DNA from 2 places in the Mesorhizobium sp. M1252 genome. Region 1 is predicted to be linked to the other one. Evidence: riboswitches for the same ligand, from Rfam matches in the RefSeq annotation. Region 1 holds a riboswitch; the other holds the start of a gene.

What was found. A riboswitch is a leader RNA that binds a small molecule or an ion and turns the genes downstream of it on or off. The one in region 1 is predicted to bind thiamine pyrophosphate.
Region 2: it holds a riboswitch for thiamine pyrophosphate, as region 1 does, so the genes downstream of both, NKH22_RS24950 (YkoF family thiamine/hydroxymethylpyrimidine-binding protein) here and thiB (thiamine ABC transporter substrate binding subunit) in region 1, are expected to answer to the same signal.

What each region holds. Positions count from the first base shown of each region.
Region 1 covers NZ_JAMYLX010000013.1:37,813-53,314, reverse strand. The annotation lists gene NKH22_RS23715 (ABC-F family ATP-binding cassette domain-containing protein) at 1-1,536, opposite strand, end outside; gene NKH22_RS23710 (thiamine diphosphokinase) at 1,538-2,197, opposite strand; TPP riboswitch at 2,360-2,474, shown strand; gene thiB (thiamine ABC transporter substrate binding subunit) at 2,518-3,525, shown strand; gene thiP (thiamine/thiamine pyrophosphate ABC transporter permease) at 3,746-5,344, shown strand; gene thiQ (thiamine ABC transporter ATP-binding protein) at 5,341-6,105, shown strand; gene NKH22_RS23690 (M48 family metalloprotease) at 6,437-7,843, shown strand; gene NKH22_RS23685 (RNA polymerase factor sigma-32) at 7,936-8,793, opposite strand; gene NKH22_RS23680 (amino acid ABC transporter substrate-binding protein) at 9,191-9,964, shown strand; gene NKH22_RS23675 (amino acid ABC transporter permease) at 10,102-10,782, shown strand; gene NKH22_RS23670 (amino acid ABC transporter ATP-binding protein) at 10,779-11,546, shown strand; gene NKH22_RS23665 (CarD family transcriptional regulator) at 11,738-12,319, opposite strand; gene fdxA (ferredoxin FdxA) at 12,745-13,083, opposite strand; gene NKH22_RS23655 (RNA-binding S4 domain-containing protein) at 13,337-13,723, opposite strand; gene NKH22_RS23650 (helicase-related protein) at 13,799-15,502, opposite strand, start outside.
Region 2 covers NZ_JAMYLX010000014.1:120,516-136,017, forward strand. The annotation lists gene NKH22_RS24880 (acyltransferase family protein) at 1-327, shown strand, start outside; gene NKH22_RS24885 (HNH endonuclease) at 376-1,368, opposite strand; gene NKH22_RS24890 (DUF763 domain-containing protein) at 1,611-2,885, shown strand; gene NKH22_RS24895 (hypothetical protein) at 3,002-3,220, shown strand; gene NKH22_RS24900 (COG3904 family protein) at 3,214-3,798, shown strand; gene NKH22_RS24905 (NmrA family NAD(P)-binding protein) at 3,856-4,740, opposite strand; gene NKH22_RS24910 (hypothetical protein) at 4,944-5,252, shown strand; gene NKH22_RS24915 (DUF6456 domain-containing protein) at 5,319-5,918, opposite strand; gene NKH22_RS24920 (GcrA cell cycle regulator) at 6,246-6,938, opposite strand; gene NKH22_RS24925 (hypothetical protein) at 7,025-7,399, opposite strand; gene NKH22_RS24930 (LexA family transcriptional regulator) at 7,479-8,141, shown strand; gene NKH22_RS24935 (ABC transporter substrate-binding protein) at 8,314-9,321, opposite strand; gene NKH22_RS24940 (ABC transporter ATP-binding protein) at 9,318-10,100, opposite strand; gene NKH22_RS24945 (ABC transporter permease) at 10,097-10,939, opposite strand; gene NKH22_RS24950 (YkoF family thiamine/hydroxymethylpyrimidine-binding protein) at 11,195-11,803, opposite strand; TPP riboswitch at 11,794-11,906, opposite strand; partial or broken gene NKH22_RS24955 (GSU2403 family nucleotidyltransferase fold protein) at 12,117-12,506, shown strand; gene NKH22_RS24960 (hypothetical protein) at 12,742-12,993, shown strand; gene NKH22_RS24965 (DUF2934 domain-containing protein) at 13,150-13,389, opposite strand; gene NKH22_RS24970 (hypothetical protein) at 13,482-13,697, opposite strand; gene NKH22_RS24975 (DUF1236 domain-containing protein) at 13,796-14,125, opposite strand; gene NKH22_RS24980 (hypothetical protein) at 14,468-14,770, opposite strand; gene NKH22_RS24985 (hypothetical protein) at 14,931-15,260, shown strand.

The sequences.
Region 1 (15,502 bases):
ATCGCTGGCTTCGGCCTTGGCGCGCGCCTTGCGGTCGTCGAGCCGGGTGCCGCCGCGCTGCGCCAGCATGTCGGAATAGCCACCGGCATATTCGATCCAGCGGCCGCCTCCGTCCGGGGCGATGATGCTGGTGACGGTGCGGTCGAGGAAGTCGCGGTCGTGGCTGACCAGGATGACCGTGCCGGCAAAGCCGGCGACAAGTTCCTGCAACAGTTCCAGCGTCTCCATGTCGAGATCGTTGGTCGGCTCGTCGAGCACCAGAAGGTTGGCCGGCCGCGCCAGAACACGCGCCAGGAGCAGCCGCGCCCGTTCGCCGCCGGACAGCTCGCGCACCGGGGTGCGCGCCTGTTCCGGCTTGAACAGGAAATCCTTCATGTAGGACACGACATGGCGCTGCTCGCCATTGATGACGAGGTTTTCGCCGCGCCCGTCCGTGAGATACTGCGCCAGGGTCTCGGCCGGATCGACCGCCTCGCGCTTCTGGTCGAGCGTGGCGATTTCCAGATTGGTGCCGAGCCGCACCGAGCCGGCATCGGGCTTCATCTCGCCGGTAAGCATCTTCAACAGCGTCGTCTTGCCGGCGCCGTTCGGCCCGACAAGGCCGACGCGATCGCCGCGCTGAATGCGGGTCGAGAAGCCCTTGACCACGGTCAGGTCGCCAAAACTCTTCTCGATCTTCTTGGCCTCGATCACCAGCTTGCCGGATTCGGCGGCGTCGCTGGCCACCATGGTCGCCGAGCCCTCGGCGTCGCGATGGCCGCGAAAACGCTGGCGCATGGTCTGCAGTTCGCCCAGGCGGCGCATGTTGCGTTTGCGGCGAGCCGTCACGCCATAGCGCAGCCAATGCTCCTCGCGCACGATCTGGCGGCCGAGCTTGTGCTGTTCGCGCTCTTCCTCTTCCAGCACAAGGTCGCGCCATTCCTCGAAATGGCCAAAGCCCTTGTCGAGGCGGCGGGTCTGGCCACGGTCGAGCCAGACGGTGGCGCGCGAGACGCGTTCGAGGAAGCGTCGGTCGTGCGAGATGACGATCAGCGCCGAAGACGTCCGGACGAGCTCCTCTTCCAGCCATTCGATGACCGACAAATCGAGATGGTTGGTCGGCTCGTCAAGCAGCAGAATATCGGGTTCGGGCGCCATGACGCGGGCAATTGCTGCGCGGCGCGCCTCGCCACCGGAGAGATCGTTGGGGTTCTCCGTGCCGGCGAGGCCGAGATGCTCCATCAGATATGTGGCGCGGTAGGGATCGTCGGCAGGCCCAAGCCCGGCCTCGACATAGGCACGCACATTGGCAAAGCCGTCCATGTCGGGCATTTGCGGGAGATAGCGCACCGTTGCCGAAGGCTGGCGGAAGACCTCGCCGTCTTGCGGCTCGATCAGACCGGCGGCAATCTTCAGGAGCGTCGACTTGCCGGAGCCGTTGCGGCCGACGAGCGCGATCTTGTCACCGGCGGACGCCGTCAGTTCGGCGCCATCGAGCAGCGGCGTGCCGCCAAAGGTCAGTCTTATGCCGTCGAGGTTGAGAAGGGGCGGGGCCATGTCAGCTTTCAGGCAAGGGGTAGGGGTGGGCGAGCAGCAGCGCGCGGCCATGGCCGAGCTCAATTTCGAGGCCGCCCCCGGTCTTGTTGGACTTGACCTCGTTCGAGATGGTCAGCGACGAGCCGAACACGACCTCGACATGGTCGAGCGGCCACTTCGCGCCGGACACGGTGAGGCCCGAAAGATCGGAAAAGCCGAGCACCGAAAACAGCGTTCCGTCGGCATAGTCGAAGCCGGCCTTGCCGGGCAGCAAAGGGGCGCCTTCCTGCGCTCCGCTGGTCAACAGCACTTTTGTGCCTGTCTCTGCCAGTTGAAGGCTGAGCGCCAGATGCAGGAAGGCGTGGTCGGCGCGCTTGCCGCCGAAAGCGCCGGCCAGCACCAGGCTGGTGGCGCCGCGTTCCAATGCCGCCGCGATCGCCAGTTCGCCATCGGTCTTGTCCTTTTCGGGAGGAAACACCTCCCGCGGCACGGCGGCGAGATCGGCAGTCAGGTCCGCCGGCACAGAATCGAAATCGCCGACCCACAGCTCCGGCATCAGGCCGATCAGGCGGGCATGACCGATGCCGGCGTCGGCGGCGATGACGCGCGTGCCCGCGACCTGGCGGTCGAGCCGCGGCGTGCGGACGAGATCGCCGCCAAGCAAGATGGTGAATGTGCTCATATCCGCTGGCCCTTACCAGCCCCGCCGACGAAACGGAAGGCCGAGCGGCACCGTCACTCTTTGTTGGAGCATGATCTTTTTCCGGAAACGGATTCCACTTTCCGGGATCATGCTCGGGCAAACTTCCGCTTGCGTGGCACCTTGGCCGGGCCTATGTGTCGAAACGCTCTAACGGGGTGCCGGACGCGATCTTCGCGGACCGGCTGAGAGGCAGTCTCGCCAACCCGCTGAACCTGATCCGGTTTGTACCGGCGGAGGGATTAGACGCTTCGGACAGCCCGACGCCTCAATTCCTTTCAACACGAATGAAGGAGGCGCCGATGCGCATTTTTTTGTCCCGTCTTGTCCCAGCGCTGGGGCTTGCTGTTTCGCTACTGGCAAGCCCTGCGTGCGCGCAGGAAAAACTCACGATCTATACCTATGAGAGTTTCACTGCCGACTGGGGTCCAGGCCCCCAGGTGAAGAAGGAATTCGAGGCCGAGTGCGGCTGCAGCGTCGACTTCGTCTCGGTCGCCGACGGCGTCGCGCTGCTCAACCGCGTCAAGCTCGAAGGTGCCTCGACCAAAGCAGATATCGTGCTTGGCCTCGACACCAACCTCACCGCGGAAGCCAAGGCTTCCGGCCTGTTTGTCCGACATGGCGCGGTGGCTGAAAACAACGTGCCGGGCGGCTGGAGCGACGACACTTTCGTGCCCTATGATTATGGTTATTTCGCCGTCGTCTACGACACCGAAAAGCTGAAGAGCCCGCCGAAGAGCCTGAAGGAACTGGTCGAGGGCGATGCCGCCGACAAGATCGTCATCCAGGATCCGAGGACGTCGACGCCGGGCCTCGGCCTGCTGCTGTGGATCAAGTCGGTCTATGGCGACAAGGCGCCGGAAGCCTGGGCGAAACTCAAGGGCAAAGTGCTGACGGTGACGCCTGGCTGGAGCGAGGCCTATGGCCTGTTCACCAAGGGCGAGGCGCCGATGGTGCTTTCCTATACGACGTCGCCGGCCTACCACATGGTGGCCGAGAACACCGGGCGCTTCCAGGCGGCGTCGTTCGAGGAGGGCGAGTATCTGCAGGTCGAGGTCGCCGGCATCACCACCACGGGCGCGAAGAGCCCGCTGGCGGCGAAGTTCCTGGCCTTCATGACCGGGCCGAAATTCCAGGATGTCATTCCGGAGACCAACTGGATGTTCCCGGCCGGGAAAACCGACAAGCCGCTCAATCCGGCTTTTGATAGGCTGGTCAAGCCGGCGAAGACCTTGCTGTTCAGCCCGGAAGAGGTCGCGGCAAATCGCAAGGCCTGGGTGGATGAATGGCTGGCGGTGATGAGCAAGTAGCTTTGGCTGTATGATCGAAAGATGAGTGCCCTACGGCACCCCCCTCTGTCCTGCCGGACATCTCCCCCACGAGGGGGGAGATTGGCTATCGTCGGCGATTTCGCCAGTCGCCAAGGTTGCAGGAATAAGCGGGGCGCGGAAATAGCTGATCTCCCCCCTTGTGGGGGAGATGTCCGGCAGGACAGAGGGGGGCGCGAAGGAACGCGACGCCCGGTAAAGAGTGCAACGCTCTGACCCCCGCATCACGGCCGGCATTGTCGCGCTTGCGGCAATCGCGCTGCTGATCGGTGGCGCCTTCGCCGGCCTTATCCGCGAAGGCGCGCACGACCTTTCCGGCGCCGCGTCCGCCTTTGACCTCTATCTCCTGCGCGTTGTCCGCTTCACGCTCTGGCAGGCTGCGCTCTCGATGCTGCTTTCCGTCGTACCGGCGCTGTTCGTCGCCCGCGCGCTGTCGCGGCATCCGCGCTTCTTCGGACGCGGCTTCATCCTGCAGCTGTTTACTGTGCCCCTTGCCTTGCCGGCGATTGTCGCAGCGCTGGGCATACTGGCGCTCTATGGCCGCGCCGGTTATTTCGCCGCGATCGGTGGCCAGAGCTGGCCCGACATCTATGGGCTGCCGGGCATCCTCGTCGCCCACGTCTTCTTCAACCTGCCGCTGGCCACCCGGCTGTTCCTCGAAGCGCTGGGCACGGTGCCGGCCGATCAATGGCGGCTGGCGAGCCAGCTCGGCATGGGGGCGAGGCCAGCCTTCCGGCTGATCGAGTGGCCGGTGCTGCGCGCCGCGCTGCCGGGCGTCGCGGGGCTTGTCTTCATGCTTTGCATCACCTCCTTCACCATCGTCCTGATCCTCGGCGGCGGGCCGGCGGCGACGACGCTGGAAGTCGCCATCTATCAGGCACTGCGTTTCGACTTCGATCCGGCGCGGGCGGTGACGCTGACGGTGCTGCAGATCGCGCTGACTTTTGCCGTCATGCTGGCGCTGACGCGGCTCGGCGCCAATGTGACCGGCGACGCCAATTTGCCTGTCGCGCCGCGCCGCTATCACTTGGCCGGCAAAGCAGAAACAGCGTTCAACGCCGTCCTGATCGTGCTCGCCTTGCTGTTCGTCGCCGGACCAATGGCGGCCACCGTCGCGTCCGGCCTCGACGCCGATCTCGGCCGGCTGGCGGGCGAGAGTGCCGTGCGTCAGGCGACCCTGACCAGCGCCGGTCTCGCCCTCTCGGCGGCGCTACTTTCGGTGGCGCTGTCGCTGTCGCTGATCATGGCTCGGCGGGCACTGTCGCTGCGCCGCCGGTCCAGTGCCCGTTCATTGCTCGAACATGCCACCGACACCGGCGCCGGCTTCGTCCTCGTCGTGCCGCCCATTGTCATCGGCGCCGGCTGGTTTCTCCTGCTGCGCACGGTCAGCGATGTCTTTGCCATCGCGCCGGTCATGGTCGTCACCGTCAATGCGGTGATGGCGATGCCCTTTGCCATCCGCGCGATGCGCCCGGCCTATGATGCGGCGAGCGAGCGCCACGAAAAGCTGTGCGCGCAGCTCGGCATTGCGGGCTGGAACCGGCTGCTTCTGGTCGACTGGCCATCGCTCCGGCGGCCGCTGGCCACCGGCTTTGCCTTCGCCATGGCGCTGTCGCTCGGCGATCTCGGCGTCATCGCGCTGTTCGGCAGCGATTCGGTGCAGACCTTGCCCTATCTCCTGCTGGCGCGCATGGGCAGCTATCGCACGGCCGATGCTGCCGGGCTGGCTTTGCTGCTCGGGGCGGTCTGCCTTGCATTGGTGGTCGCGGCAGACTGGCTGGGACGGGGAGAGAGATCGTGACGTCCGCTGTGGAGAAAGGCACGACTGTCCGGCTGGACAAGGTCTCGTTCAGCTATGGCGAAACGTCATTCCTGTTCGATGTCGAATTCCATACATCTAAGATCACCGCCATCATGGGGGCAAGTGGTTCGGGCAAATCGACCTTGCTCAATCTGGTGGCTGGTTTCGAGACGCCGGAGTCCGGTCGCGTGCTGATCGGCGCCGCCGATGTCGGCGCCAAGCCGCCTTCGGCGCGGCCGGTGTCGATGGTATTCCAGGAAAACAATCTGTTTGCTCATCTCTCGGTGGAGAAGAATGTCGGGCTCGGCCGCTCGCCATCGCTCAACCTGACCGACGCCGATCGCGCCGCAATCGCCGAGGCGCTTGACCGCGTCGGCCTGGCCGGCAAGGAAATGCGCCTGCCGCGCGAACTCTCCGGCGGCGAAAGGCAGCGCGTGGCGCTCGCCCGCGTTCTGGTGCGCGACCGGCCGGTGCTGCTGCTCGACGAGCCGTTCGCTTCGCTCGGGCCAGCACTGCGCGACGACATGCTCGACCTGGTGGCCGGCGTTCATGCCGAGCGGGCGATGACGGTGCTGTTCGTCACGCATCAGCCGGAAGACGCTCGCCGTATCGGCGAGCAGATGGTTTTTCTGGACAATGGCAGGGTTGCCGCGACGGGACCTGCCGCCGATTTTTTCGACGGCACTGGCCCTGAAGCGTTTCGGCGCTATATCGGCGCAAGTTCGGGCGGATCACGCGATATTGCCCGGAAGCGGACATAATTTACGACCAAACCGGCTACAGGTGATGTGGCGCTTGCTTGCCATGGTCCAGCTGATGTGGCTAGGTCCGCTTAGTACTGGTCCGGCACGAGCCGTGATTTGCCCCCTACAGCGCCGCATCCGGCCGGATGCGTAAACGCTGTAGGTTTTTTGATGTGTGCAGGATTGCCAACGAAAACCGATTTTTCGCTGGCGCGGACCCCGGTCCAAATCATGCGCCGAGAGCTGAAGGAACGCCGTGCTGCCGACCGGCACTGACACTTTGAAACGCAGACCGCTGGTGCGCTTCCTCGCGCTGGCCGGCCTTGCCGTGGCGCTGGCCAGCTGCCAGATGTTCACGCCTCCCGAAGTGCAGGAATCCGGCTTCCAGCCTTCCGACAAGCCGATCACGGTCGACAATGTCGCCGCCAACAGCAAGCTTGCCGAACTGGCGAAGGCACAGCATCCGCGCATCCTTGCCACCTATGGCGGCGAATATTCCGATCCCAAGCTCGAGCGCATGGTGGCCAAGGTTGTCGGCAGCCTGACCGTGGTGTCGGCCAATCCGACCCAGACCTATCGCATCACCATCCTCAATTCGCCAAACGTCAACGCTTTCGCGCTGCCGGGCGGCTATCTCTACGTCACCCGCGGCCTGCTGGCGCTGGCCAATGATTCGGCCGAACTCGCCGCCGTCATCGCGCATGAGATGGGCCACGTCACCGCCAATCACGGTCTGCAGCGACAGCAGCTCGAGGCCGAGGAAGGCCTGGCGACCAAGGTGGTCTCCGATGTGCTGGGCGACAGCCCGACCGCCAAGCAGGCATTGATCCGCGGCAAGCTGAGGCTGGCGCAGTTCTCGCGCAACCAGGAGCTGGAGGCAGACGCCATCGGCATCAAGTCGATCGGCGAGGCGGGTTACGATCCCTATGCCGCCGGGCGTTTCCTGCAGTCGATGTCGGCCTACACCGATTTCCGCTCGATCAGCGGCGCCACCGACGCCAGCCTCGACTTCCTGGCCACGCACCCCAACACGCCGCAGCGAATTGATCTGGCGCAGCGCCACGCCCGCCAGTTCGGCGCGCCGGGCATCGGCACCCGCGACCGCGATTCCTTCCTGGCCGGGATAGACGGCCTGCTCTATGGCGACACGCCGGAAGAGGGCTATGTGCGCGGCCAGACCTTCCTGCATCCGGGCCTCGGCGTTTCGTTCACGGTGCCCGACGGCTTCATCATCGACAATTCGGCGGCGGCGGTGACGGCGACCGGTCCCGGCGACATGGCGATCCGCTTCGACGGTGTGTCGATCGACAAGGATCGTGCGCTGACCGACTACATCAGAAGCGGCTGGGTGGCCGGTCTCGACGAGACCAGTGTGCGCCAGGAGACGATCGACGGCAACCAGGCGGCGACCGCGCACGCCGGCGCCGATGGCTGGCAGTTCGACATTGCGGTGATCCGCGCCGGCGGTCAGGTCTACCGGCTTTTGACAGCGGCCCCCTCGGCCAGCACGACACTCGATCCGGTGGCACGCTCGGTCAGCGGTTCGTTCCGCGTGCTCAGCCCCGCCGAGAAGGCGGCACTGAAGCCGCTGCATATCCGCGTCGTCACGGTACAGGCCGGGCAGACGATGGGCACACTTTCGGCGCAGATGGTCGGCGTCGACCGCAAGCTCGATCTGTTCCGCGTGCTCAACGCGATGTCGCCGGGCGCCTCGGTTTCGGCCGGCGACAAGGTCAAGATCGTCACGGACAGATAGCGCCGGTCTTCGTCAGAAACCCCAGCCTTCGTAGTGCTTTTTTCTGAGATAACTTTTCTGAGATAACTCGGGGTACCCCGTTCCTGGCAATCTCAGGCCGCCATGAACTCCGGATTCTGCTTCACCAGCGCGAGCTTGAGCTTTTCCATGGCGCGGGCCTCGATCTGCCGGACACGCTCCTTGGAAATGCCGAGCGTCTCGCCAAGCGCCTCAAGCGTCGCACCTTCGTCGCTCAGCCGGCGCTCCTCGATGATCCTGAGTTCGCGGGCATTGAGCGCGCGGAGCGCCGTCTTCAGCCACATCAGGCGCCGTTCGACGTCGATGGTGTCGCCGGCGACCTCGTCAGGCAATGGATCGTCCGAAATCAGGAAGTCCATCCGCTCGGTGGTGCCAGCTTCGTCGGCGAGCGGTGCGTTGAGCGAAGAGTCAGGTGCTGAAAGCCTGGAATCCATCTTCGCGACATCGGCCTCGGAGACGCCTAGGGCTACCGAGACTTCGCGGTAGAGCGTGGCGTTGGAGATCGGCTCGGCGCCATTGGCAAGACGGGCGCGCAGGCGCCGCAGGTTGAAGAACAGCGCCTTTTGCGCCGAAGAGGTGCCGCCGCGAACGATCGACCAGTTGCGCAGGATATAGTCCTGCATCGAAGCGCGGATCCACCATGTCGCATAGGTCGAGAAGCGCACCTCGCGCTCCGGCTCGAAACGCGCGGCTGCTTCCAGCAGCCCGACATGGCCCTCCTGGACCAGATCGCCGAGCGGCAGGCCGTAATGTCGGAATTTCGAAGCCATGGAGATGACCAGCCGCATATGGGCGACGGTGATCTGATGCAGCGCCTGCTGATCCTGGTCTTCCTTCCAGCGCAAGGCGAGAACATGTTCCTCATCGCGCTCGAGGTAGGGGGCTTTCATTGCCGTGCGGACCATGGTCCGTCCTGCCGTGTCTTCGATCATGCCGCGCTCCTGCTCCCGGACATTTTCGGACGGCCTGGCGGCCGTTATCTCTGTTTGACGCAATTCCGAAGGAAACCGCTTTCCCACTTTCCTGGAATTGCTTCGGGCCTAGCGCAGCCAAGGGTTCTTGAAATGGAAACGCGGCGCCCTACAACAAGCCATGAACGTGCCATACCGGGGATTGGTTCCGCCGCCGAGGGCGGTTGTTTTGTGCGGTCCGACAGGGCGCATCGACACCGCAGATCGGGACTATTGGCACCGATCGGAGCTGCTTTGAGAATCTGATTTCTGGATCGCCGTTTTTTTGAAATCTGGTTCCTTATTTTGCTGCGCTGTATCTGTCAGTTTCCGGCTCTCACAAGCGCCGGACACCGGCCAAGGACGGGATCACATAGAAATGAAATGGCTCAATTCGCTCATCGTCGCCGGAACGCTGCAGGTTCTGGCTGTTACATCAGGCCATGCCGGCGCCAATCTTGACCAGATCAAGCAGGCCGGCACCCTCAAGGTCGGCACCGAAGGCACCTATGCACCCTTCACCTATCATGATGCTTCCGGCGCGCTGGTCGGCTTCGATGTCGAGATCGCCAAGGCGATCGGCGACAAGCTCGGCGTCAAGGTCGAGTTCCTCGAAGGCAAATGGGACGGGCTGATCGCCGGCCTCGACGCCAACCGCTACGACGCCGTGATCAACGAGGTCGGCATCACCGACGCGCGCAAGGCCAAGTACGATTTCTCCGATCCTTACATCGCCTCCAAGGCCGTGCTGATCGTGCGCGGCGACAATACCGACATCAAGACCTTCGCCGACCTCAAGGGCAAGAAGTCGGCACAGTCGTTGACATCGAATTTCGGCAAGCTCGCCGAGACCAACGGCGCCGAACTTGTCGGCACCGACGGCTTCGACCAGTCGATCCAGCTGCTGCTCACCGGCCGCGCCGACGCCACCATCAATGACAGCCTGTCTTTCCTCGACTTCAAGAAGCACAAGCCGGACGCCAATGTGAAGATCGCCGCGCAGGAAGAGAACGCCGACTATTCCGGCGTCATCGTGCGCAAGGGTGATCCGGAGCTGGTCGCGGCGATCAACAAGGCGCTGGCCGACATCAAGGCCGACGGCACCTACAAGAAGATCGCCGATACCTATTTCGGCCAGGATGTCTCGCAGTAAAGACCATCTCCCGGCGGTTTGCCGGCAATGACAAATAGCGGCGGGCCGTCTTTGACGGCTCGCCGTTATTCGCATGATATGAGAAGCACACAATCGCACTGCCGTCACCGCGGCGGTCTGTGAGGGAGGAGCCGTTCGTGCCGCACTGGCTACACCTGATGCTGGACTCGTTGCCGACACTGCTGTGGGCGGCGTTGATCTTCACCGTACCGCTGACATTGCTATCGTTCGCACTCGGCCTGTTCGTCGGCCTGGTTGTCGCCCTGGTGCGGCTGTTCGGTCCCAAGCCTCTGGTTGCCGTGGTCCGCTTCTATGTCTGGATCTTTCGCGGCACGCCGCTTCTGGTGCAGCTGTTCCTGATCTTTTACGGCCTGCCTTCCGTCGGCATATTGCTGGACGCTTTTCCGGCGGCGCTGATTGGCTTCACCCTCAACATAGGCGCCTACAGTTCGGAAATTATCCGCGCCGTGATCGGCTCGGTGCCGAAGGGCCAGTGGGAGGCGGCCTATTCGATCGGCATGACCTGGAGCCAGGCGATGCGGCGCACCATCCTGCCGCAAGCCGGCCGCGTCGCCGTGCCGCCGCTGTCCAACACCTTCATCTCGCTGGTCAAGGATACGTCGCTGGCCGCCGCCATCACCGTGCCGGAGATGTTCCAGGCGGCGCAGCGCATCGTCGCCACCACCTATGAACCGCTGATCCTCTATGTCGAGGCGGCGATCCTTTATCTGGCGATGAGCTCGGTGCTTTCGGCCTTGCAGACGCGGCTGGAGGAGCGGCTCAACCGCTATGGCGGCTTCCTGGAGGCGCGCTCATGATCGGCCTCACCGACATCGAAAAGCGCTTCGGCGACAATCTGGTGCTGAAGGGTGTGACGGTCACCATTGCCGAAGGCAGCGTCACCGCGCTCGTCGGCCCCTCCGGCGGCGGCAAGAGCACACTGCTGCGCTGCATCAACCTGTTGGAGATCCCGACTTCGGGCATGGTGCGCATCGGCGACGAGACGCTGGAATTCCGTCCCGGCGTCAAGATCCCCAGCCGAGACATCCAGCGCCTGCGGCTGCAGACCGGCATGGTGTTCCAGAATTTCCAGCTGTTCCCGCATCGCACCGCGATCGAGAACGTCATGGAAGGCCTGGTGACGGTGCTGAAATGGCCGACGGCAAAGGCGCGCGAGCGGGCACTGGCGCTGCTCGAGAAGGTCGGCATGGCGCACAAGGCGGATGATTGGCCGGCAACGCTGTCGGGCGGCCAGCAGCAGCGTGTGGCCATCGCCCGCGCCCTGGCGCCGTCGCCCAAGGTTCTGCTCTGCGACGAGCCGACCTCGGCGCTCGATCCGGAACTGGCGCAGGAAGTGGTCGACGTGCTCGGAAAACTGGCCAGCGAAGGCACCACCATGGTGATGGCCACGCACGACCTTCGCCTTGCCTCCAAGATCGCGCAGGAGGTGGTGTTCCTCGACGCCGGCGTCATCGTCGAGAAGGGGCCGTCCACCGTGGTGTTCAGCAATCCGGAGCGGGAACGGACCAAGCGTTTTATTGCGACGCTGAAGCAGGAGGCGGAGAAGGAAGCCGGCGGCTGAGCCTTCTACCTCCCTCTTGTGGGGAGGTCGGACGGAAGGTCCGGGTCGGGGTCTGGTGCCGTCTCCCATCTTCGCAGCGACCTGCCTGGGCGAGCCACGGGTCTCGCCCGTCCTTGGAACCCCACAAGGGGAGGGTAAAAACAAAAACCCGGCACAAGGCCGGGTTTTCATGAATTCGACGGTGAAAGCGATCAGGCAGCTTCTTCCTGCTCGGCTTCCTCATTGTCGGCTTTGGCGCCGCGCTTCGGGCCCTTATTGAGGTTGACCTCGATCAGGCGCACGGCTTCGGTTTCCGACATGCGGTTGACTGCCGCGATCTCGCGGGCCATGCGGTCGAGTGCCGCCTCATAGAGCTGACGTTCGGAATAGGACTGTTCCGGCTGGTTGTCGGCACGGTAGAGGTCGCGCACGACTTCCGAGATCGAGATCAGGTCGCCCGAATTGATCTTGGCATCATATTCCTGCGCACGGCGCGACCACATGGTGCGCTTGACGCGGGCGCGGCCCTGCACGACCTTCAGCGCGCGCTCGACATAATCCTCTTCCGACAGCTTGCGCATGCCGATGGAGGTCGCCTTGGCGACCGGAACCTTCAGGCGCATCTTGTCCTTCTGGAAGTCGATGACGAACAGTTCCAGCTTGTGGCCCGCAACTTCCTGCTCGTCGATCGAGACGATCTGGCCGACGCCGTGTGCCGGATAGACGATGTACTCGCCGGTCTTGAAACCGTGGCGTGCCGAGGTGGACTTCTTCTGCGGGGTGATCGTTGCCATTACGCCCTGAACTCCTTGTTGTGGCACCGGCGGCCTGCCGGTCCGAACGCATGCGACCGGGGACACCGATCGTTAGCCGCACAACAGATGAACCCATCGGAAAAAGCCGGGACCGGCAAACCGCATACATAGCGACTGCCTGGCCCAGATCGCTCTGGTCCGATTGGGGATTTCACCTTTCAGTGATTTGGGGCGCTTGCGCCATAAATCGACGTTGTGTCACCGGCATGTTTCAAGTGGTGTAGCACAAAAAGTCGGAAGAATCAAGGTTTTGCTGCAAACGCGAAGGTCGAGCGACATCGCCGCCTGTCAAGGCAGTTAATGTATGAGGCACGTTACGCAGCGTTATGACGATCCAATAGGCCGCACTTTTTTGCTTTGCGCATCACCCTTTCCGAATCGATTCCGATTTCAGCGTCATGTGCTCAGTCGCCTTCGCCGGGCTCGGCGGAGAAATATTTCTCGAACTTGCCGGCTTCGCCGTCGAAGCTCTTGGCATCTGCCGGAGGCTCCTTCTTGGCGGTGATGTTGGGCCATTTCTCGGCGTATTCGGTGTTGACCTGCAGCCATTTGTCGAGGCCCGGCTCGGTGTCGGGCTTGATTGCATCGGCCGGGCATTCCGGTTCGCAGACGCCGCAGTCGATGCACTCGTCGGGATGTATGACAAGCATGTTCTCGCCCTCGTAGAAGCAGTCGACCGGACAGACCTCGATGCAGTCCATGTACTTGCATTTGATGCAGTTGTCGGTCACGACATAGGTCATTGGTCGGCTCCGGGACGTCCCGTTCTTGCTAGAGCGACGTGCGTCCAATTGGACGCACAAAGTACGCTCTGACACTTTGAATCTGCGCATCGTGCCTTCCGAAAAATCGATTTCCGATTTTCGGGCCGATGCGGCGGGTTTTTTGGTGAGGTAACGCCTTTGCCTGCCGCTTGCAAGGGCAGCCATTGCCGGCGGGGCCCGCGTGTCCGGAATGAAATTCCAGACCGCCGGCATGGCGCAGACGGCCAAGGCTTCAGTCTTCGCCGAACAGCCGGTCGGTTTGCCTGCGCTCTTTCTTGGTCGGCCGGCCGCTGCCGGCGTCGCGCAGCGCCGGAATGGCATCGGCAACAGCCTCGCCTTTCGGCGCCGGCGGCGGGGACATGTCCTCGTAGAGCGTGCGCGCTTCCTCGGCCGGACCGCGCCGCACGCCGGTGCCAAGCACCTTCCAAATGAAAATGCGGCGCTCGTGCGTAATGGTCAAAACGTCGCCAGGCTTGACCAGATCGGAGGCCTGCGCTGCTTTGTCGCTGTTGATGCGGACGCGTCCGGCGACAACCAGCTTGGCCGCCAGCGAGCGCGATTTTATCGCGCGCGAAAAGAACAGCCACTTGTCGACGCGCTGACGACCTTCAGCAACCATCGCAGCGAGTTATCTCTTGTTGGAGCATGATCTTGTCCGAAAACCGGTTCCACTTTTCGGGATCATGCTCAGAGCCTACTTCTTCAGCTGGTCGCGCAAGGCGGCGAGCTTGGCGAAGGGCGAGTCCGGATCGAAGCGCGCCGGGCGTTCCTCGCGTGGCTTGACCTGGAAAGCCGGCTTGGCGCCTTGCGGTCCGCCTTTGCCTTCCGGCCTGCCGCCTTTCCAGTCAGGCCGGCCCTCGCGCGGACGCTCGCCTTGCGGCTTGCCGTCGCGGCGCTGTTCGCCCTCGGCCTGCGGCTTGGGCTTGAACTTCGAACGGTCGAAGCGTGGCTTGGCGGCACCGTCGCGCTGGTCGCGCCGGCCCTGATAGGCCGGCCGTTCGCCCGGTGCCGGCTGTCCGCCGGCAGCGTCGGCCGGCGCATCGGCGCGGCTAGCCTGGCCGTTACGCGGGCGATTGTCCCGGCCTTGCCGATGGCGCGGGCGCTGCTCGAAACGGCCCTGCCGCCACAACAAGATGGGCTTTGGCGCTTCGGCCTCGGGGACAGGCTCAGCGCTTCCACCCTCCCCCTCGTGGGGAGGGTCGGCGCGCAGCGCCGGGGTGGGGGCAGCGCCGGCGTCGGCGGTTGCGCCTGAAGTGTCTGGTGTGTCTGCACCTGCTTCGTTAACGCTGTCACCCCCACCCGCGTCGCTTCGCGCCGCGACCTCCCCCATCGAGGGGGAGGTAAGGGCGTCGGCGTTTTCGGCGACGGTGGCGTCGGCGCTTTCGGGGACGGTGTCGTCAGCTTCCGCAACAGCCGGAGCTTCTTCCGCGATTTCTATGGGAGCTTCGACCTGTTCTTCCGCGACGGGCTCTGCCGTTGCTTCCGCGATGGCTGGAGCTTCGGCGGTGGCTTCAACGGCCGCAGTTGGCTCCGAACCCTCGGGAGGTGCGCCCGGCTGAGCGTCCGCAGCAACAGCCTCCGCTGCGGCTTCGGCGACGGGCTGCTCAGCCGCAGGCTCAGCGGCGGCAACCGCATCCGGCTCCGATCCAACGGCCGGCGCTTCAGCGACGGCTTCACTTGCAGCGGCTTCCGCCGCCTTGGCCTGTTCAGCTTTTGCAGCCGCGTCCGCAGCCAGCTTGGCGGCAGCCGCTTCCCGCGCCGCGTTGTCCTGTGCTTCCAGCCGCGCCTTGACCTCTGCCGGCGGCTTCGGCTCGGCGCGATAGCCGAGACCTTTCAGGATCTCTTCCATGTCGTCGGCGGTGGCGCCGAGGATGGACATCATCGGCGGCGTCACCATGAAGGACTGGCCGTCATAGGCGCCGTCCGGGCGCTGTCCCAGACCGGGCTTCCAGTTGGTCGCAGGCCGGATCAGGTCGGCCAGCCGTTCCAGAATGTCGATGCGCACGGCGCGGCGGCCGAGATTGCGGTAGCCGGCAAGCTTGTAGAAGCTCTTGTCGAAAGCAGGATCGATGACCACCGAGGTGCGGCCGGAAGCCAGTGCGTGCACCACGTCGCCAAAGCCCGGCTTGTCCTTGCCGTCGTTCTTCAGCGCCCACAACAGCGTAATCAGTCCGGCGGGCGCCGGCTTGATCAGCGCCGGCACGAAGACGTGGTAGGCGCCGAAGCGCACACCGAGCCGGCGCAAGGCGGCGCGACCCTCCTGGTCGAGCGACTTCATTTCCTCGGCGATGTCGCGGCGGTTGATGAGGCCGAAATGCTCGACGAGCTGGAAGGCGATGCCACGGCCGATGCCGGCGATCTGCTCGGCATTCTTCAAGTCGACCAGCGGCTTCAGCAA
Region 2 (15,502 bases), on a different contig from region 1:
GGGATCAAGGTCGCGGTAATCCGGGACGTTCCCTACAATGGAAGCTATGCCGACAAATGCGTGGCGCGGGCGCTGTGGCGCGGGCAGGTGCCTGAAGTCTGCGACACGCCGAGGGACGCGGCGGCGAACGACGACATCGCCGCGGCCGAGCGCGACGTCGTGCGCAGCGTGCCCGGCGCCACCTATGTCGACCTGACCAGCCAGTTCTGCGACGCCCAAACCTGCCACGTGTTCATCAACGGCCAACTCGCCTTCCGCGACCGGCACCACCTGGCGACGCCATTTGCTGAATCACTGGAGCCGCTCTTGGAGAAGGCGGTGTTTTAGGGGCGGCGAGGTAGGGGGACCTGACGGCTGACGCTCAGTTGATGCGAGCTATGCCACAAACACATCCTCTCGATGGTGAGCGAGGTAAGCCTGCTGCGGCGGGGTGAAGGTGCTAGTGCGCCAGACGGCGGGGGCTTCGGCAAAGCCGAAACTCTGCATCACCAATTGCTCGAATCCGAGCCGCCGCAAATCAGTCTTGTCGACGCGCTGGGATATGAGGACCTGCCCGCTATCTTCAAAACTGATGAAGCCACGGTCAAAGAGGTGGTCGGCATCAGGCGTGAGGAGCAGCCCGTTCATGCCGTCCAAGCGCTCCTGCGCGGAAGCGCATAGGCGCCAAGGTTTGATGTGGCTTGCAATCAGCAACGAGGGATTGGTGACCCCTGTGAGTCGGCACGAGCGCTCCATGGCTTCGACATTGGAACGAAATTTACCTTGGCCGCGACGAGCTTGAATGACGCTCGTCTTTACAGTGTCCTCGAGTTGGAGGTCGTCTCGGATACGGCGCTCAACGACGTCCTCTAAAATTTCATTGACGACTTCGAAAGTGAGACTGTTTGCGCCACCACGCCTCAAAGCTTCGCGGTCGAAAGCTGTACCCGCGACAATTGTGTGAAACACCTCTTGCGATACGCTCGCGAGATAGGCGTTTTGACGGCCTGATCCGGAGTTTGGGTCGATGGGCGAGTATCGGGCAGGCAGAAGCGGACCCAATTCGCCAATTATGTCCGACGGGCGCACCGTCGGCAGGAGCGGCGCCCAATACACCGGGAGAAGCCAACCTTCCTCGTTCCAATTGGCTCCAGTGTTCTTGAACTCCGGTGGTTTCGGTGCTGTGAATGCAAACTCCGCTACCCGACCAATATAGCGCACGGCTTGACCGAAAAAAGACAACACGAGGTCACCAGGTGTCGCCCGACGCATATTTTTGTAGAACTCGCTGCGTGCCCCATTCTTCTGAGTTTTGGGCGACCAGAGATATTGCCCGTCGATCTCTTGGCGGGCGGTCTGACTGTGATTTACCCACCAGAATTGCGACATCGTTTTTGATTTTAATAGTTGCCGTCGGGGGTAAGCTCTATTCGAGACCTGTCTCGCCTACAAGCAGGGAGCCGACCTTATTGCCAGGTGCGACAGGCGGCGTAACTGCATCTTTCGGCGAGACGCCAAGAAGAGCGTAGGGCGACGATAGTCGCCGCCCCCACCCCGCTTGCAAATCGCCCCCCAAATGCCATCTAGATCACAGGCGCACCGCCGGTGCGCCTTAGCCACGGAGCATTCACTTGACGCAGCGAAGCGGCAGTGCGGACTTGCCGCTGCATGGCGGGCGGGTTCCGAAATGGCTGGGTGACCGCATGACGCGGCTGGGCGCGGTGCTGTGCGAGGCGATCATCCATCATTATGGCCGCGACGAGCTGTTGCGGCGGCTGGCGCATCCGTTCTGGTTCCAGTCTTTCGGCGCCGTCATGGGCATGGACTGGCACTCCTCGGGCATCACCACTTCGGTCGTCGGCGCGCTGAAGCGCGGGCTCAATCCGATGTCGCGCGAGCTCGGCATCCATGTCTGCGGCGGGCGCGGCGCGCATTCACGCAAGACGCCGCAGGAGCTGGCGGCGATCGGCGAGCGCGTCGGCATCGATGGCGCGGCCCTTGCGACCGCCAGCCGCCTGGTCGCCAAGGTCGACAGTGCCGCCGTGCAGGACGGTTTCGACCTCTATCTGCACGGCTTCATCGTCACCGACGACAGCCGCTGGGTGGTGGTGCAGCAAGGCATGAACGGCGACAGCAGGCAGGCGCGCCGCTACCACTGGCTGTCGGAAGGGCTGACCAGTTTCGTCGACCAGCCGCATGCGGCGATCGAGGGCGAGCGGCAGGGCGAGATCGTCAACCTGACCGATCATCGCGCCGAGCCATCGCGGACCGGACAGCTCGACCTGTTGAAGACCATGAGCCCGGAGCGGATCCTTGACGAGCTAGCGGTGCTGGAGCCGCCGTCGAAAGCAGCGCCTGCGAAATCATCCGCGCAGCCGATGCTGCCCAATCTGGTGATGCCGGCGCATCACGACGTGCGCGAGAGCGACATCGTCATGCACCGGCTGCACGGCAACATCTCGGCGGCCATCGAAAGCGGGCCGGCCAATTTTCCCGAACTGCTGCTGGTGCCCGGCGTCGGCGCGCGCACAGTGCGGGCGCTGGCCATGGTGGCGGAAGTGGTGCATGGCGCGCCTTGCCGGTTCTCCGACCCGGCGCGCTTTTCGCTTGCCCATGGCGGCAAGGACCGCCATCCCTTCCCGGTGCCGCTGAAAGTCTATGACGAGACGATCGCGGTGCTGAAATCGGCCGTCGGCAAGGCCAAGCTCGGCCGCGAGGAAGAGCTTGGCGCGCTGAAGCGCCTGGATGGCGAGGCGCGCCGGCTGGAGCGCTACGTCACCGGGCCGAGCCTTAAGGAGATCGTCGCCGGCGAGTTCGACCAGTCGCATCTGCTGGGAGGGCGCAGTGTGTTCGGGTGGGAGAAGGCGGCGGAAAGCGACGACGGTTCAGACAGGGGCCGCCAGTAGCGGCCTGTCCATCATGCAGAGATAGTGCGCGGCCCATAGAAACACGTGCTCGGCTGTTTTGATAATGCTTGCAAAGACCCATTTCTCAAGTGATGCTCTGCCAGGCGAGGCTCGGCATGAAGACATTCGCATGGACGTTGGTTTTCGTGCTGCTGGCGATTGGCGGCGCGATCGCCCAAACGACGCCTGAGCCTGCCATACTGGCATATACACCGCCGATGCACTTCGTCGTTGTACGCAACAGCACGCCAGGATGCGAGCCGACATGCCCGGAATGGATTTCGGCGGAAGGTCACATCGTGGCCGGCACGCCAGCTTTGCTGAAGGCTTGCTGAAAAAACTCGGCCCCCGCAAATTGCCTTTGGCGTTGAATTCCCCGGGCGGCGAGACCGATGCGGCGATGGCGCTTGGCCATATGATCCGCGCCAGCGGGCTCGACACGATGGTTGGCAAGACGGAGTTCTCCGAATGCGCGCCAGACACAAAAGCCTGCGGGCCGGGCGACCTCCGCTTCGGCGTCGCCAACCCCGTCGGCGCAGTCTGTTCGTCAGCTTGTACGATGGTTCTTGCGGGCGGCGTACGGCGCCTGGCAGACAGCCGCGCCTTTGTCGGCATTCACCGGATCATGCTGCCGACCGCCAAGAAAATCCACGGCAAGAAGACCATCGTCCTCGTTCCGATACCCAAATGGTATGAACGCAAGGTCGACAGCTATTTCACCGAGATGAAAGCAGGTTCGTGGATCGTATCGGCCATGCAAAAAACACCCGACGACAGCATACGATACCTCATGACATACGAACTTTTGGACCTGAATCTGATAACCGAAACCGGTCACGGCGACACGCGCACCTCCATCGATATCTGCAAGACCACGCCGCCGGCGGGCAACTGCCGAACGGTCAGGCAATAGGAATAGCGGGCCACGTAGGTCGTCGAAGCGCCTGTTTCTCAACAGCAACCCTTCACTTTACGCGGCACCCTTCAACAGGTCTTCCGGCCGGCCCTCGACCAGCGCCGCAATATAGCTTTCCAGGCTGGTCGTGCCGCGCTCCGGGTTTTCCGGCTGCATCGGCTTGTCCAGCGTGGCCCCGGTCATGCGGGCATAGGACTCGGCCGCCGTTTTGGAGAAGCCGAGTTTTTCGTAGGTTTCTGTCCAGCGCTCGCGCGGCACCGTGACCACGCGCACGTTTTTGCGCAACGCCGCACTGAAGGCTGCGGCGACATCGGCGGCTGAGTAGCGCCGAGGGCCCTCGATATAGTGCGTGCCGGTCTTGTCCGCCGGCTCCAGCAGACGTCTCGCCGCGGCCTCGCCGAGATCCTGCGGCGCCACCATCGGCAGCTCGAAATCCGCCGGGAAGAAGGAGGTGATGACGCCGTCGCGCCGCGCCGTCTCCAGGGCCTGATCCCAGTTGCTCATGTAATAGGCGGCGCGGTTGATGCTTGCCGGAATGGCTTGGGCCTTCAGCTTCTGCTCGAGGCCGTAAAGGACGGTGAGATCGCCGACACCCTCGCCGGCCTGCGCGCCGTAGGTCGATTCCGCCACCAGCTTTTCGAGGCCGGAGCCCTCCAGCGCCGCCGCAATGGCGCCAACCGTCTTGCGCTCCTCGGCGTCGGTGTCGGTCGATGGATCGGCCGGCGGGTTGAGCAGAAACGCCCGCTTGCCGCGCCGCAAGACTTCACGCAGCGCCTCGACATCGAGCACATCGGCAACCGCGGCCTCCGCGCCCTGTTCAACCAACCATGCGGCCTTCGACTCGTCGCGCGTCACCACCGTGACATCCTCGCCCTGCCGCAACAGCGCCATTGCCGCCGCCGAGCCGACATGGCCGGTACCTCCAAGAATGACATGCATGGTCTCGTCCTTCCCTTGCTGATTCATGCCGGATTAATGGCTGGGGCGGCGAAGGGTTCAAAAATCGGGGGACGATGCTGACAGGAGGTGACGCTGACTTTCCTCGCAATGCACGGCGCAGGGGTCGTTCGCATCTTGCAAAATTATGGAACGAGGTCGTGCCCAGCGAGTTATATTAGCGCAACCTTGAATAGGAGGCAGCTATGAGAAAGCTCCTGCTTGCTTCGGCTATCGCTATCACTGCGGCGGCGGCGATGATCGCCCCGGCGAATGCCGGCGGGCGCGTCGTGATCGGCATCGGCAACGGCTACTATGACGATGACTACAATGACAGCTATGGCGACTATTACGATCGCTACGCTCCTCGCCCCTACTACCAGTATGATGCCTACGATAACGGCTTCAGGTACCACAGGTATCACAGGCACCATCGCCATTGCCGCATAGAGTTGGTCAAGCATTGGCGCCATCATCACAGGATCGTCGAGGAAATTCGCGTTTGCGAACGGTGATCCGATAGGGTGAAACCGGTTCGGCCGGCATCTGCCGGCCGGCCACTTCCTGCGTGGCTGCCGGCCTTATCGCGGCTTCCGCATCAGTATCATCCCGTAATCCACGGCCAAAAGGTCGAGCCCGACCTTCAACAGCTTCACCACCACATCTCGTCCCTCGCCGGTGCGTTCGGCGAGCGCCTTCACCGACTGGCCTTCGAGACAGATCTGGCGGACCACTTCCGCCACTTCCCAGTGGGCCAGGGCGGCGACGGCGTGAGCATGAGCGCGGCCGGCGTTGAGCACGCGGTCGGGGATGCCGCCATTGATGCGGCCGCCGTCAATGCGCTCTTCCCACGGCATCGGCCGCAGCCCGTCACGCGAGGCGCGCTCGAAATCGTCGCGAAACCGCTGGCCGGCCTCACGCTGCTGGCGGGTCAGTGAGGTGATGCCGACCAGCGGATCGACATTGCGCACCCGCACGATGCCGCCGGTCGCGGTGTAGCCGTCATTGGAGACCTCGTAGACGCGCCGCGCCTCTTCGGTGCCGACGCTCAGCCGCTTGCGGCCGAAGCGATCGTCCTTCAGCGCGAAATCATGGCCGATCTCGCCGCGGATGCGCACCTGCTCGGCTTCGCCCGCAGGCAATTTCGGCGGTTTGGCTTTCTGCGCGGTTTTTTTGCTCATCGGGGGATCCTTGTGGGATTGGGTTGTTGAGCCGGAAGGTTGGCGTTCCTTCGCGCCCCCCTCTTCCCTGCCGGGCATCTCCCCCACGAGGGGGGAGATTGGCAGTGTCGGCGGCTGCGCCTCTGCAACGTTGGCAATTGGCGAAATCGGCGGCGATATCCGATCGCCCCCCTCGTGGGGGTTGAGGAGTGGTCCGCGAAGCGGACGGAAAGCCAATTGCTTGGCTTTCCGAGCGACGAACGTCCGGCAGGACAGAGGGGGGCGCTGTCCCGCCGGCTTTCGATCATTGGTGGGGTCGTCCGAAGGCGAGGAACGGAGCCCAGCCGCTCACACCACCTCCGCCACAGGCCGGTGGAAGCGCGCCTGGTGGTATTCGCAGTAGCTTTTCAGCGCCCTTGTGCGCAGGCCGCAGCACAGCATCTCCAATCCCGGCCGGCTGCCGGGAGGGTCTTTGTCGGGGTCTTCCTCCAGCGTCAGGTCGAGCGGCGCGCGGCAGCGGTCGAACAGGCAGTCGATGAAGCGCATGGCGGCGACATGCGGCTGACGCCCGAGCGAGGCAGGGAGCGGCGCCGGCACATTGAAGCGGTAGATTTCGCCGTCCACCACCAGCCGTCCTTCGCCCGGGATCGAGGGCGCCGGACGGGCTGGCAACAGAGGCCTGGCCGATGGCTGACGGCTCGGTTTGGCGGCCGGTTTGACCGGCGCGGCCTGCTTCGAAACTCCTACTTCCCTTACGAGCTTGCTTGGCTGCGCCGGCGGATTCCTCTTGGCGGTATTCTCGTTTGCCGCAGTCTTCCCCGTCGCATTCTTCCTCGGTCGGCCGCCGGACCTGCCGCCTCTGGGGTTGGCGAAGCCGATGGTCTTCAACGCGCTGTTGCGGTGGACGATGCCGATGATGGCATTGCGCGAGACCGGACTGCCGCGCAGCGCCGTGAAGCGGACGGCGATCCCTGTGGCCGACAGGCCATCCCTCAGCCAGACGGCGATCTCCTGCAATTCGGTGTCGGTATAGGCAGTCATGTCGGTATCCATTGATTGCGCGCGCAAAGGCCGAGCGCCGGCCCCGAGGGCCCACGGGAAAAAATCAGAGCGGATGGTCGGTGCGGTCAGCCGATACTGGCGGCCGGCAGCGAGCCGGCGAGATGCCGCAAGGCGGCTTCGGCGGCCGCTTTGGTGAGGGCGGAAACCGCCCTGCCCGTCAGCCGGTCGAACAGGATGACGGTGCCATCTTCCGTGCGGATGCAGGAAATACCCTGCCCGCCGGAGACAGCCCTTGGCGCACCGGCGGCGCCATGGGCTGAAGAGGTGGCCGGAGCCGGGAGAGGAGCGGCTCCGGCCGTTCCGGTCGATCGGGGGGACGACGGTTCGACCGGATCCGGGGCAAGAGCCCCGGTTTGCGTCCGGACCGGGGAGGAGGACAGCCCGGACGATGGGAGAAAGCTGACGATGTCTGCGGAAACGCTTGCGGTTTGTTCGATCATGCGCTAAGCGTACGATATGTACGAAACGTACGCAAGCGAAATCGTACATATTGGACGATAAATTTCAGGCATTTGTACGATGCAGGAACCGAGGCACAGATTGCAGCAGGCGCGGGCGGAGGCGGGTTATGCCTCGCCGAGCGACGCGGCGCGGGCATTGCGCGACATCAACAAGAACACGCTGATCAGTCACGAGAATGGTAACCGGCCGCTGTCGCGCAAGGCGGCGGAGAAATACGGCCGCCTGTTCGGCGTCGATCCCGGCTGGCTCTTGTTCAACGGTGACGGCGGCAGCCTTGCGGGGGGCCATTTCGGCTTTGACGAGTCGGGCCGGCAGATCCCGATGCCGTCGCTGGCCACCGTCGATGTGCCCATCGTCTCATGGATCAGCGCCGGCGAACTCGGCAGCCAGGACATGGTGGTCAATCTCAGCGACTATCCGACCATCCCCACCACCGATCTGGAGCAGGGCCAATGGATTGCTCTGCGCGTCGACGGCCCGTCGATGAACAAGATCTCGCCACCGGATTCGATCATCTTCGTCAACCTCAGGGACAAGCGGCTGGTGACCAATGGCTGCTACGTCATTTCGGACGAATCCGGCCAGGCCACCTACAAGCGTTACCGCCCCAACGAGAACCCGCCCTTCCAGCCGGCCTCCTACATGGACATCCCGCCGCCGGCGCTGGAAGGCGCCATCACCATCATCGGCCGGGTGAAGCGCTCGATGATCGATATGTGAGGGAGAAGGCGGTGAGGCGCAATCTCCCCCCTCGAAGGGGAGATGGCCGGCAGGCCAGAGGGGGTCGCCGCGCGTAAGGCGCTGACGTCCTCTGTCCGCGATAGGAAGTCGCGTCAGGACGTACCGACCCCCTCTGTCGCCTTCGGCGACATCTCCCCCTCGAGGGGGGAGATTACGCGCCCAAAAACTCGTTCGTAAAATACCCCCCGAAATCCGGCTTCTCCTTCAGAACCTTGCCATCGCCATCGAGCAATATGCCGGCCCTGAAGAGGTAGGTTCCGATCGCCTCGATCTTGGCCCTGGCGATGGTGCCGATGACGCCGTCCTGGCTGCGCAAGAAGTGCCCGTCGACGAGCATCTTCAGCGAAGCGTGGATCAGCGCCGGGTCGGTCAGCGCGTCCTTGTTGGACGCGATCAGCAGGTCGCCAGCCTCCTGCGGGTGATCGCAGGCAAACTGGTAGCCGCGCCGCGTTGCTTCGACGAAGGCCGATGCGGCCTTCGGGTTTGCCTGGAGATATGCATTGCTGGAGGCGATCAAGGTGGTGTGCTCGTCGGGCACGCCGTAGTCGGCGTAGCGGAAGCCGCGCTGCCTGACGCCTTTCAGCTCCGCATCGACGCCTTCCCAGGTCGAGACCTCCAGCGTGAAGTCGACCGAGCCGTTGGCCAGCGCCTCATAGGCCGAGGTGCCTAATGTCACCGTCTCGAAAACGCCCTTGCCGCCATCGTGGCGGATGATGGTCGAGATCAGCGTGTTTTCCCAGGCGCTGCCGAAGCCGCCATAGGTCAGACCGTCGAGATTCCTGGGACTCTTGATCTCGCCGCGATCCGCGTTGAAGACCAACCGGCCGGTCTCCTGCTGGACCACGGCGTAGACCGCCTTGAGATCGGCGCCGGCAGCCCGCTGGGTAAACAGGCCGACGCCGGCAATGCCGAAATCGGCGATGCGGTTGGCGACCAGCGTGCCGGCGCCAGTATCGCCATAGGGCAGGATCTCAACATCGAGCCCAGCCTCGCCGTAAAACCCTTTGTCGCGGGCAACGAACAGGCCGACATGGTTGGTGTTGACCGTCCAGTCGAGCGCGACGGTGATTTTTTGCGCAGCCGCATGAGCGCGCGAGGCCAGCGGCAATCCGGCGGCCAGCGTCAGCAGCAAAGCCTGCCGGCGTGTGAATTCGGTCATGAAAAACTCCTTTGAGCGGTCTGCGGAAACAAGCCTCGGTCAGTCCTGGGATTGAGCAGCGTGTCGAGGATGTCGGCTTCGAGCGCGGCGGCCTGGCGCGCGGCATCGCTGCCGGTGGTGCGCGGGCGCGGCAGCGGCACGGCAATCTCGCCGATGATGCGGGCCGGCCGCGCCGACATCAGATAGATTCGATCCGAGAGGTAGACGGCTTCGCGCACGTCATGGGTGATCAGCAGCGCCGTCCAGCGGTGGCGCTGCCACATGCCTTCCAGCCAGCGTTGCATACCCGCGCGGGTCAGTGCATCCAGCGCGCCAAAGGGCTCGTCGAGCAGCAGCATGTCGCACTGCTGCACCACGGTGCGCAAAAGGGCGGCGCGCTGGCGCATGCCGCCGGAAAGTTCCGCCGGCCAGGCGCGCTCGAAGCCGGCAAGGCCGAACTCGGCAAACAACGGCGCGACGCGTTCGCGCGCCGCCTTGCGGCCAAGACCCTGCACTTCCAGCCCCATCGTCACATTGTCGATGACGCGTCGCCACGGCATCAGCGCGTCGCGCTGCGGCATGAAGGCGAAGGGGCTGCCCTGCAATGGCGCGCCGTCGAAGCGCATGTCGCCCTCGCCCTTCAGAGCGCCGGTCAGCAACTGGAACAGCGTCGACTTGCCGGCGCCGGAAGGGCCGAGGATGGAGACGAACTCGCCGGCCGCGACGTGCAGCGAAATGCCGGCGAGCACCTCAAGCGCGCCGAAGTTCTTCCTGATGTCCCGGAGTTCGAGCCGCGTCATTGACGGTTCTCTTCTGCAGCTTCAACCTTGCCGTCGCGGCTTTCGCTCCCTGCATTCTCCCAAGGCATGGCGAAGCGCTGGACGAGCACGGCAATGCCGAACAGGATCAGCGTGAGCGCGGCGCTGACGGCGACGGCAGCGAGCACCAGATCGGGCCGAAAGTTGTTCTTGGCATTGAGCATGTAGATGCCCAGCCCCTTCGCCGCCCCCGCATATTCGGCGAAGATCGCGCCGACCACGGCGTAGGTGACGGAGATGCGCAGCCCGGCGAAGAAATAGGGCAGCGCCGAAGGCAGGCGCGCCAGCCAGAAGATACGCCAGCGCCCTGCCCCCATGGCGGCGAGCATCTGCGAAATCTCCTTGCTGGTCGCAGCAAAACCTTCGACCAGCGCGACCATCATCGGGAAGAAGGTGACGAGCGCCACAAGCAGGATTTTTGGCATCAGCCCGAAGCCGAACCACAGCACGATGAGCGGCGCAATCGCGACCAGCGGCAAGGTCTGGCTGACAATCAGCAGCGGAAACAGCGCGCGGCGCAGCGGGGCCAAGAAATCGACCAGCGCCGAAAGCACGAAGGCAGCGACCAACGAGCAGGCGAAGCCGGCTGATGTGGCGCGGATGGTGGGCAGCGTGTTGTCGGCAAGGGCAGCGCGATGCTCCCAGGCCTGCTGCAGCACGCGCGACGGCGCCGGCAGCATGGTGGGCGCAGCGCCACCATAGCGGGCGTAGAGCTCCCACGCCGCGAGGAGCAGGGCGGAGGCGCAGGCGGCGGGGATGGTCTTGGCGATGGCTGCGGCTAATCTCCCCCCTCGAGGGGGAGATGTCGCCGAAGGCGACAGAGGGGGTCGTCTCGCATAGAGCGCCCACGCCTTGCCGATGCGAAAAGGACGTCGGCGCTCCACGCGCTGGGACCCCCTCTGGCCTGCCGGCCATCTCCTGCTCGAGGGGGGAGATTCGTGGGCATCGCGGTCTTCGCCAATCGCCAATGGCTCCCCTCCTCTTTGTGCTGAGGGGTCAGAGGCATCTCCTCCACGCAATGGGTCAGATAAACCAGCCACGGCAACATCCTCGAGGAACGACGCTTGAGCCGCGGCTCAGACCCCGCTCGGGCTGTTCGCCGAAATCGTGATGTCGAGGGTGACGTGGCCGGCGCCGGGGCCGAAGCGGCAGAAGGCCTCGTTGAGCGTGGCAAACACCGCACCGGCATCGCCGCGCAGTTTGGTGCAGAAGTTCTTTGAGCGTTCAAAGACGCCGGACTGCTTCAGGAAATCGATGCAGCCATAGATCTCGTCCATATGGTCGCCTGTGCCCATCACATAGAGCGAGAACTGCGCCGCCACCGGCTGGCCGGTCGACGGCGTGGCCTGGACAGCGCGGATCGCGGCGATCTTGCGCTCGTCCAGCGGAATGGCGGGGCCGCCGGTCTCGTCGGAGCGGCAGATCGGATCGTCGGGCTCGCCCGGACAGCCGCGCGAGACCGCCGCCGAAAGCACGCAGTGCTTGCCGCTTTTGGCCGCCGCGACGAACAGGTCGCGCATGGCGGGAAACAGCACCTGGGGCGGCCCGACCATAAGGGTCGAGATGTCATCGGTTTCGATCCGCAGCCGGTCGCGCCAGGGATCGAGCGCGCCGAGCGCGCCGAGGATGACGCCGACGAAATCGTCGGTCATGGGATAAAGGGAAATCTGTGCGCCTGAAAACATCGCCCGCCTCGCTCCGCTGGTATTATCCAGATCAGCTTTAGGGTCCGAAGGCTTGCCGCCCTCATCTCAGCCCCGACGATACGGAGCACCCCTGTGGATGGGCGGGTTAAAGCACCGTTCGCGGCATTGGGGAAGCCGTTTGTTGAGGCACTGCGGGAAAGTGTTTTGGGCCAGACGTGCCGGGCGCCCGGGCGTTAACAGACGACTCGTCAGTTCGTTGCGTTATAACGTTTCCACGAACTTCTTATAACTGCGTTGAAATTCAAGCTGATAAACGTAATTATAAGAAAACGGCAGAGACTCCGCGCAGCCCTTACGGTTTCTGGATTTCCTTATCCGCGACCCCATCCGGACTGTGCTCCTGCATCGCTCGGGCTTGCCTGTGCTGGTCCCCTCGCCCCAGCGCTACGCCATCCACAAGCTGATCGTCGCCTCGCGACGCGGGCCGAGCGCTGGCGCCAAGCGGGAGAAGGATCTCCATCAAGCGCGCCTGCTGACCCAAGCGCTCGAAGCCACGCGTCGCCAGGACGACCTTGCCTTCGCCTTCATGGAAGCGTGGGACAAGGGCGAAAACTGGCGCGAGACGATCCGGGGCGGCTTGAACCTGTTCGACGCCGCCACGAGGGAAAACAGTCACACCATCCTGGGGAAATCCCTCCGCGAAATTGGTGCGACTCCTGAAGGATTCACGATGCGGGATTAGCTGAAGCGACCGCTGCTATATTCATTTCCATCGTCCCAACCGTACGAAATTGGCTTGACGCTTATTCGTACATAAAGTACGATATCTTTTTTCGCAGAGAGGAATGTCCTTGAGCACAGCGAACCATGTTGCCTTCGCCGATCTCTCTCGTCCTTTGCCGTCACCCCCGTCGTTGCCGCCGCCTTTGTTGCCCTTGTCATTCGATCAGTGCGAACGCCTCGCCGGGGCCTGGCGAATGGCCAGCCAAGACATCGCCGACGACATCCGCTTCATCCGCCAATATCTGAAAGTCGTTGCCGAGAAGGACGAGAGGCTGTCGACCGGCACCCTTGTTCACAGCCGCGCCTATGTCGAGGCCTGCGCCGGCTGGCTGCCACAGACCGTGACGCGCTATCTGCGCCACCTGCGCCAGATCACCGAATGCGAACTGGCCATGACAGCTGCCGGCATTCGCTTTGCGCTGTCGAGTTATGCCTGGGAGGCATGAGGGCGCCTGTCGCCAAACACAAGGAATTGCGCTGCCCGTCGCAGGCGCAATTCGTCAGGTTGAGAGGCTCGGGCGCGCCTGAACGGCGGGCGCCAAGGATGGCCCCGGCCAGCGAATTCCGGCCTTGCTTTATTTCGACTGGCCTTATTTCTGGCCTTATTTCGATTTGGCTTTGCCGGACTTTGCGGCGGCAGGCTTCGCCGCCTTTGGCTTGGCGGCTGCCTTGGCGGGCTTGGCGTCAGCTTTCTTCGCCGCCTTTTTGGGCTTGGCGACCGCGCCATCGACTTCAGCCGTGGCCTGCTCCCAGTGTTCCTGATGCGCGCCTTCAGGCCGGCCGGCCTTTTCCCAGATCTCGTGCGCGCGCTGGCGAATGCGGTCCTGTTTGTCGTCCGTCACTTAAGCCTCCGTGGTTGGGTCCGGTCGGTTGGTCCAGATTCCACGAAAACATTAGCCGAAAATTCGACCGGCGTCTTGAGTGACGAGACATCTCAGCGCGGGTCGGAAATCACCGCAACGCCGAGCAGCGCCGCTTTCTTGACGATCAGCCCGGCGAGGTCGGCATCCGAACGATCGGTGCCGGTGCGCTCCCGCAGGAGCGCGATCGCTTCCTTCATCGATAACGGCGCCGTGTTGCGCTCGGCCAGCAACTTGTCGCAACACGCCGCAACATTGGCGGAGTTCGGGGTCTCGACATGCGGCAACATGGCAATTCTCCTTTCATCATGTTCGTCATTCGGCCCTGCCGCCCTTTTGGGAAGAACGACAGGGCCGTATCACCGATGAATGGTTAGGTTGTCGAGCGTTACTCGACCACCTCGACAATCCTGCGCGTGCTGGGGTCGACCAACACGGTATGGTTGTCGACGACGGCGTATCTGTACTGAACGTCGGGAACCTCCTGCAGCTCGACAGTGTCAGGCAAGGCAGTGCCGACATTCAATTCGACGCCGAGCAGATTGACCGAGGCAAGCGGATGTTTCTTTACGTATTGGTGCACGACCGTGCGCTGTTCCGGGGTGATGATCACCTGCTGCTGTGCCGGCTGCGTGACGATGACCTCGTCGGCGGCGGCAATGCCGATACCAGCGATCATGGCGAGCCCGGCGACGGCGGGAATAAGGATGGTTTTCATCTTCGTCTCCTGTCGTTGTTGGCGAGCTCCGCCGTGTTCCCGCATGAGGCGAAAACAGCGCAGATCGAGGTGGCGGGCTCCTGGAGGCAAACGCAGCCGGTACGGTCTTGTTCCGCAAGCGGAGACTAAATTGATCGGCTTCCGGTCATGCCAGCAGAACCCGCACCCGCAAGATTCGCATTGAAGCACAATCCCTCAGGAGACCTTCGACATGGACGATGCACGGCTCCAATTCCGGTGGCGATCGCGGCCGGCGCCGGCATTGATCCGGTGACCGCGTCGTGCCCGGCCAAGACCGGAACCGACCGCCTTCGTGCCACGCCGTGAAGTTTCAAGCAAAGGTCATTGCTTCGGCGGCTGCGCAGGCACCTCGCCAGGCTTGATCACCGGCGTCTTGCCCTGATCCGGCGGCGGCTGCGTCATACCCTGGTCACCACTGGGCGGCGGCTGCAGCACGCCGCCGCAGGGACCGAGCGTGCTGGACGATTCGCCACCGCCATTGGCGGCCGGCGGCTTCTGACCATCGTCCTGAGGCTGCGCCTGGCAAGGCGCGGCAGGGCCGTGCTGGTCGCTATTGTCCTGCGCGGCCGCCGGGTCGGCCAGCGCCAAGAGCAGCACGCATGGGATGAGGGGGAAAGTCTTCATGGTCCAGCTCCTCTGGATTCATCTCCTTGGCAAAGCAGACTAGTCCTTGGCAAAGCAGACTGGCGGCAATTGGTTCCACGGAGATGGAGTGGTTGCCGGAACCTGACAGCCGGAAGTGAGTTCCACCTTCTCGACGCTAAGCCGCCCAGAGGAGGCAATCATGGAAGAACGAAACAGAAAACCCAATGACGAGGTCGAGGCGCCACCGAGCAAAAACGATGCCCGCGACAGGATCGCCAATGACGACGTGGAAGCGCCGACGCCGCGCCGGCTGGATTGGGATGCGCTGCGTGGCGCAACGGTCCTGCCCAACGGAGCAGATGAGGAAAGCCTGCCGGACACCACCGGAGTCGAGAAGGAAGGCGAACTGCCCGAGGAGGATGACGACAACCCCTACCAGGACAGTGACGATGCCTTGCCCGACGACGCCGAGGAAGCCGCCATTGGTCACCACCTGGCAAGGCGCGGCGGCCCGTTCGACGAGGTGTAAGGGCAGCGACCGCGGACTTTCGAGAGTTTCCCGGGACGTCCACGCCGTCACCAGTTGGACCAAGGATGAGCTGAAGGCGATGCCGGAGCATCGCGATTGATATTTCGAAGGATCCGGCTGGTCGGATCCTTCGTTTAAGGCGCCTTGGCGGTTTGGTTAAATTTAGCCCTTGTGGTCAAGGACTGGACGTGGACGGCGACACACCTTCGACAGCCGCGAGGCAGCCGAGAGCACGAACGCGA